DNA from 2 places in the Mesorhizobium sp. CNPSo 4688 genome. Region 2 is predicted to be linked to the other one. Evidence: riboswitches for the same ligand, from Rfam matches in the RefSeq annotation. Region 2 holds a riboswitch; the other holds the start of a gene.
The links. Region 2 has a riboswitch for S-adenosylmethionine ahead of AC04SH_RS08250 (O-succinylhomoserine sulfhydrylase). Riboswitches for the same ligand answer to the same signal wherever they lie in the genome.

Region 1 (3,404 bases), on a different contig from region 2:
CGACTTCTCGGTACCCGCCAGCGGATGTCCGGGGATGAAATGCACGCCGTCCGGCACGTGGGGCTGCATCTGCGCGATAACGGAGGCCTTGGTCGAACCGACATCGGTGAGGATGGCACCCTTTTTCAGCGCCGGCGCGATCTCTTGCGCCACCTCGCCCGACGATCCCACAGGCACCGAGACGATGATGAGGTCGGCATCGCGAACCGCTTCTTTTGCGTCCGTGGTGTAGGACTCACCGAGACCGAGTTCCTTCGCACGCGCCAGCGTGGCCGGGCTGCGCGTCGCGATGGCGACATGGCGGGCGAGGCCCTCGCGGCGGATGATGCGGGCCAGCGACGAGCCGATCAGGCCGATGCCGACCAGCGCGATTTTCTCGAACATCGGTGATGTCATGTCTTCAGCTTTTCAGGAATGTCGTGAGGGCGTCGATCACGCCGCGATTGGCTTCTTCGATGCCGACGCTCATGCGCAGCGCGTTGGGAAAGCCATAGCCGGTAACCCGTCGCAAGATATAGCCGCGCTGCGTGAGGTACTCGTCCGCCGCTTCTGCCGAGTGCTTCTTGTCCTCAGGGAAATGGATGAGAACGAAATTCCCAACGCTCGGTGTCACCCTGAGACCAAGCTTCGTCAGCTCTTCATTCAGCCAGGTGAGCCATGTCTCGTTGTGCACGGCGCTGCGCTCGACATGCGCGCGGTCGCGAATGGCGGCAATGCCGGCCTCGATGGCGGTTGCGTTGACATTGAAAGGGCCGCGGATGCGGTTGATGGCATCGACAATGTGCAGGGGACCGTACATCCATCCGATGCGCGCGCCGCCTAGGCCTAGCTTGGAGAAGGTGCGGGTCATGACAACGTTCTGCGCGCTGCCCGCCAGCTCGATGCCGGCCTCATAATCGTTGCGCCGGACATATTCGGCGTAGGCAGCATCGAGCACCAGAAGCACGTTGCCGGGCAACGCGGCATGCAGGCGACGGACCTCCTGGAACGGCAGATAGGTGCCGGTCGGATTGTTGGGATTGGCAAGGAAGACGATTTTGGTCCGCGGCGTCACCGCGGCGAGGATCGCGTCGACATCGGCGCGCTCGTCGGTCTCCTTGACCGTCACCGGTGTCCCGCCGGCCGACTGGATGTAGATCTTGTAGATCATGAAGGCGTGTTCGGTGATGATGGCCTCATCGCCGGGCGCCAGATAGGTCTGGGCCAGAAGGCCGAGGATCTCGTCAGAACCGTTGGAGCAGATGATGTTCGCCGGGTTCAGGCCATGCACTTCGGCGATCGCCTCGCGCAGCCGGCGGGCGGTGCCATCGGGATAGACATCAAGCTTGGCAGCGACCTCGCGCGCGGCCTCGATTGCTTTCGGTGACGGGCCGAGCGGGTTCTCGTTCGACGACAATTTATGGACCTTGGCGACGCCGGCCGGCGCCGTGCTCTTGCCCGGCACATAGGCGTCGATGTCCATGATGCCCGCGCGGGGCGTTGGCCGTGCCTTGTCCGCTGTCTTGTCCATGTCGCAAATCCGTCGAGAATGCCTCCGTCCGGAGGCCGCAGCGGAAATACAAGCCGTAGCCGCGAATGTCGAGAGGCGGCGGCAATAGGTGGCCGTTGACGCCGGCCCGCGCGAGTTCTAGAAGAACGGGAACAGTTCCGTGGTGATTTGGCCGGTCGGCTTGCAGCCACGTTAAACAACTCGCTAAAGGGCCGTTTGCGTGACGTAACCGGCTTTGCGATCGCATTGCCGGTTTTTTTATTGCCTGACGGCGGGCAAGGAGAGTCACATGACCGCGCTCCGCGCCGCAAAAACCAACAACGAGGCCGACAACCCGTCGAGCCCGGTGTTGCGTTTTGGCCCTGACAAGCCGCTCAAGCTCGACGCCGGCACGCTGTTGTCGCCATTCCAGATCGCCTACCAGACCTACGGCACGCTGAACGACGCCCGCTCTAACGCCATTCTGGTCTGCCACGCGCTGACCGGCGACCAGCACGTCGCCAACACCAATCCGGTGACCGGCAAGCCCGGCTGGTGGGAAGTGCTGATCGGCCCCGGCAAGATCATCGACACCAACCGCTTCTTCGTCATCTGCTCCAACGTCATCGGCGGCTGCCTCGGCTCCACGGGTCCGGCCTCGACCAACCCGGCCACCGGCAAGCCCTACGGGCTCGACCTACCAATCATCACCATTCGCGACATGGTGCGGGCGCAATTGATGCTGGTCGACCATTTCGGCATCGAAAAGCTGTTTTGCGTGCTCGGCGGCTCGATGGGCGGCATGCAGGTGCTGGAATGGGCATCGTGCTATTCCGATCGCGTCTTCTCGGCGCTGCCGATCGCCACCGGCGCGCGCCATTCCTCTCAGAACATTGCCTTCCACGAGGTCGGCCGCCAGGCCGTCATGGCCGACCCGGACTGGCATGGCGGCAAGTATTTCGAGCACGGCAAGCGCCCGGAAAAGGGGCTGGCGGTGGCGCGCATGGCGGCCCACATCACCTATCTGTCGGAAGCGGCACTGCACCGCAAGTTCGGCCGCAATCTGCAGGACCGCGAAGCGCTGACCTTCGGTTTCGACGCCGACTTTCAGATCGAGAGCTATCTGCGCCATCAGGGCATGACCTTCGTCGACCGCTTCGACGCCAATTCCTACCTCTACATGACCCGTTCGATGGACTATTTCGACCTCGCCGCCGACCATGGCGGCCGGTTGGCCGATGCCTTTGCCGGCACCAAGACGCGCTTTTGCCTGGTGTCGTTCACTTCGGACTGGCTGTTCCCGACCGAAGAGAGCCGCTCGATCGTGCATGCGCTGAACGCTGCCGGCGCGTCCGTCTCTTTCGTCGAGATCGACACCGACCGCGGCCATGATGCCTTCCTGCTCGACGAGCCGGAATTGTTCGCCGCCATCAAGGGCTTCATCGGCTCGGCGGCTCGCGCCAAGGGGCTCGCCTCATGAGCGTCAACGGCAGCCAGCGCGTCGACCTCGAAGTCGTCGCCAACCTCATACCGCCGCAGTCCAGGGTGCTCGATGTTGGCTCCGGCGACGGCCTGCTGCTCGAACTCCTGCAGGAAACCAAGCAGGTCGACGGCCGCGGCCTGGAACTGTCGCAGCGCGGCGTCAACGAATGCGTGGCGCGCGGCCTCTCGGTCATCCAGGGCGATGCCGACACCGACCTCGAATTCTATCCCGACAAGGGTTTTGACTTCGTCGTCCTGTCGCAGACGCTGCAGGCCACCCGCAACCCGAAGCTGGTGCTCGACGAACTCCTGAGGATCGGCAACCGCGCCATCGTCTCCTTCCCCAATTTCGGCCACTGGCGGGTGCGGCTGTCGCTGTTCTTCAAGGGACGGATGCCGGTGACCGAGGACCTGCCCTATTCCTGGTACGACACGCCCAACATCCATTTCTGCA
Region 2 (3,404 bases):
CGCCTTCTTCAGCCAGTCCATCAGCACGAACTTGTCTGAAATCACCGCATCGAGACGGCCATTCTGCAGGTCGGTGATCGCCTCCTCCTGGGTCGGATAAAGTTTTGCCTCCGCACCGGCCTTGCCGTAGGCATTCTGGGCGTAGTCGGCCTGGGTGGTCGACGCCTGCGCGCCCACCGTCTTGCCGGCAAGGGCGGCCGGTTCGGTGGACGTGAGGTCGCTGTCCTTCGGCGCCACCAGCGCCAGCGGCGTGGTGTAGTATTTGTTGGTGAAGGCGACCTGCTTCTTGCGCTCCTCGGTGATGCTCATCGAAGCGATGATGGCGTCGAATTTCTTCGCCTGCAGCGCCGGGATGATGCCGTCCCAGTCCTGGGTGACGATCTCGCACTCGACCTTCATTTGCGCGCACAGCGCATTGGCAATGTCGATGTCGAAGCCTTCGACCTTGCCGTCAGATGTAATGGTATTGAAGGGCGGATAGGCGCCTTCGGTGCCGATCTTCAATTTCTCCTGCGCCTGCGCCAACGAGCCGGCCGCCATCACCAGCATGGCAGCGCTGGCTGCCGATATGATCCATTTTGACATCTGCATCTTCTGGTTCCCCTTACGCGCCGGTCTGTTGCCGGCCACCAACAGGCAGCCAAGCATGGCAGGCCAATACAGGCAAGTATTTTGCCTGACCGTGATCGCGGTTCAGCCGGCGGTGCGGAAATGCTTGGAGAGTTTCAGGCCTTGCGCCTGGTAGTTGGAGCCGAGATCGCTGCCGTACAGCGCCTGCGGCCGCTTCAGCATATGCTCGTAGACCAGCCGGCCGACGATCTGGCCATGGTCGAGAATGAACGGCACTTCGTGGCTGCGCACTTCGAGCACTGCCCGGCTGCCCGTACCGCCGGCGGCTGAATGGCCGAAACCCGGATCGAAGAAGCCGGCATAGTGGACGCGGAACTCTCCGACCAGCGGATCGAAGGGCGTCATTTCGGCGGCGTAGAGCGGCGGCACATGCACCGCCTCGCGGCTGACCAGGATGTAGAACTCGTCCGGGTCGAGCACCAGTTCGCCGGCGCCGCTCTTGTGGAGTGGCTCCCAGAAATCGACGGCATCCTGGGCGGCGCGCTTGTCGACATCGACGAGGCCGGTGTGATGCTTGCCGCGATAGCCGACCAGCCCGTTGTGATCGCCGTCGAGGTCGATGGATAGCGCAATGCCGCCGCCGGAAATGTTGGGGGGCTCGGTGGCGACCAGCATCTCGGCCCGATGCAATTCATTCAGCTCTGCCTCCGACAACAGCGCATTGCCGGTGCGGAAGCGGATCTGCGACAGGCGCGAGCCGGCGCGCACGACGATCGGGAAGGTGCGCGGGCTGACCTCGAGGTAGAGCGGTCCGTGATAGCCGGCGGCGATCTTGTCGAACTCGTGGCCGCGATCGGTCATGACGCGGGTGAAGATGTCGAGCCGCCCGGTCGAGCTCTTCGGATTGGCGGAGGCGGAAATATTGGCCGGCAGGGCGAGGCTCTCGAGCAGCGGTACGATGTAGACGCAGCCGGTCTCCAGCACCGCGCCTTCGGTCAGGCTGATCTCGTGCAGCTTCAGCCGCTCGAGCTTCTCCGACACCTTATGGTTGGGGCCGGGCAGGAAGGAGGCGCGGACGCGAAAAGCCTTGTCGCCGAGCCTAAGATCGAGGCTGGCCGGCTGTACCTGGTCGGAATCGAGCGCGCGCGGCGACTTCAGCGCGCCGGACTGAAACAGCGCGGAAATATCCTGATCGGGAAGAATGCCTGTCTGCCGCAAAGGCTGGCTCCGTTCCAAGGCCGCTCTTTGAGGCAGGTTCTTGCCCGCAAAACCGCTGGACACTTTTGCGGAACCTGCCTTGGTACAAACCTCTTAATGAAGCCGGCAATTGACGCAAGCATGGCTGAGGTCTAAAGGGTCGTTATCCCGTGGTGATTTGGCCGGTCGGCTTGCAGCCACGTTAAACAAGTCGCTAAAGGACCGTCGGGCCGCAAGGCCGTATGGACCGGTTGCGACTTTCGCGGCCGGTTTTTTTGTGTCTGGAACAAAAGCGATGAGCACCAAGAAGCGTAACTGGAAGCCTCAGACCGCACTCGTGCACGGGGGAACGCTGCGTTCCCAGTTCGGCGAAACGTCGGAAGCGATGTACCTCACCCAGGGCTATGTCTATGAGACGGCGCAGGCCGCCGAAGCCCGTTTCAAGGGCGAGGAACCGGGCTTCATCTATTCGCGCTACGCCAACCCGACCGTCGACATGTTCGAAAAGCGCATGTGCGCGCTGGAAGGCGCGGAAGACGCGCGCGCCACCGCGTCCGGTATGGCTGCGGTGACGGCGGCCCTGCTGTGCAGCGCCAGGGCCGGCGACCACATCGTTGCGGCGCGCGCGCTATTCGGTTCCTGCCGCTGGGTGGTCGAGACGCTGGCGCCGAAATACGGCATCGAGGCGACGCTGGTCGACGGCACCGACATCGCCAACTGGGAAAAGGCGGTCAGGCCGAACACAAAGCTGTTCTTCCTGGAGAGCCCGACCAACCCGACGCTGGAAGTGGTCGACATCGCCGCCGTCGCATCACTGGCCACTTCGATCGGCGCCAGGCTGATCGTCGACAATGTCTTTGCCACGCCCTTGCAGCAGAAGCCCTTGCAGCTCGGCGCCCACATCGTCGTCTACTCCGCGACCAAGCACATTGACGGCCAGGGACGCTGTCTCGGCGGCATCATCCTGTCGGACAAGAAGTGGATCGACGAGAATCTGCACGACTATTTCCGCCACACCGGCCCGAGCCTGTCGCCGTTCAACGCCTGGACGCTGCTGAAGGGCCTGGAAACGCTGCCGGTGCGGGTGCGCCAGCAGACGGAAAGTGCCGGCAAGATCGCGGATTTCCTGGCCGGACAGCCGCAGATCGCCCGCGTCATCTATCCCGGCCGTGCCGATCATCCGCAGGCCGATATCGTCAAGAAGCAGATGACGGGGGGCTCTACGCTGATCTGCCTCGACGTCAAGGGCGGCAAGCAGGCGGCTTTCGCCTTGCAGAACGCGCTCGACATCGTGCTGATCTCCAACAATCTCGGTGACGCCAAGAGCCTGATCACCCATCCGGCAACGACAACACACAAGAACCTCAGCGACGAGGCACGTGCCGAGCTCGGCATCGGGCCGGGAACGCTGAGGCTGTCGGTCGGTCTTGAGGATACGGACGATCTGCTCGAGGACGTTGCACAGGCGCTGAAGGCGGCGAAGTAGCGGCCTGCGAAAGCAAGGCAAAGGCCCGGGCGTCGATCAGGCGCCCGATGAGGCCTCTTCCAGTTCCGTCATCGCCTTGGTGCGGATGGTCATGGCATTGCCGCGCCATTCGACCGCGCCGCCGAGCCAACCGCGCGACCAGATGGCGGGA

Region 1: linked by a shared signal. The riboswitch ahead of metX (homoserine O-acetyltransferase MetX) and the one ahead of AC04SH_RS08250 (O-succinylhomoserine sulfhydrylase) in region 2 are both predicted to bind S-adenosylmethionine.

Annotation. Positions count from the first base shown of each region.
Region 1 covers NZ_JBWLUY010000010.1:97,441-100,844, forward strand. The annotation lists gene AC04SH_RS20150 (prephenate/arogenate dehydrogenase family protein) at 1-396, opposite strand, end outside; gene hisC (histidinol-phosphate transaminase) at 401-1,510, opposite strand; SAM riboswitch at 1,640-1,717, shown strand; gene metX (homoserine O-acetyltransferase MetX) at 1,779-2,948, shown strand; gene metW (methionine biosynthesis protein MetW) at 2,945-3,404, shown strand, end outside.
Region 2 covers NZ_JBWLUY010000004.1:20,134-23,537, forward strand. The annotation lists gene AC04SH_RS08240 (ABC transporter substrate-binding protein) at 1-591, opposite strand, end outside; gene AC04SH_RS08245 (2'-deoxycytidine 5'-triphosphate deaminase) at 694-1,788, opposite strand; SAM riboswitch at 1,928-2,005, shown strand; gene AC04SH_RS08250 (O-succinylhomoserine sulfhydrylase) at 2,063-3,253, shown strand; gene AC04SH_RS08255 (ceramide glucosyltransferase) at 3,290-3,404, opposite strand, start outside.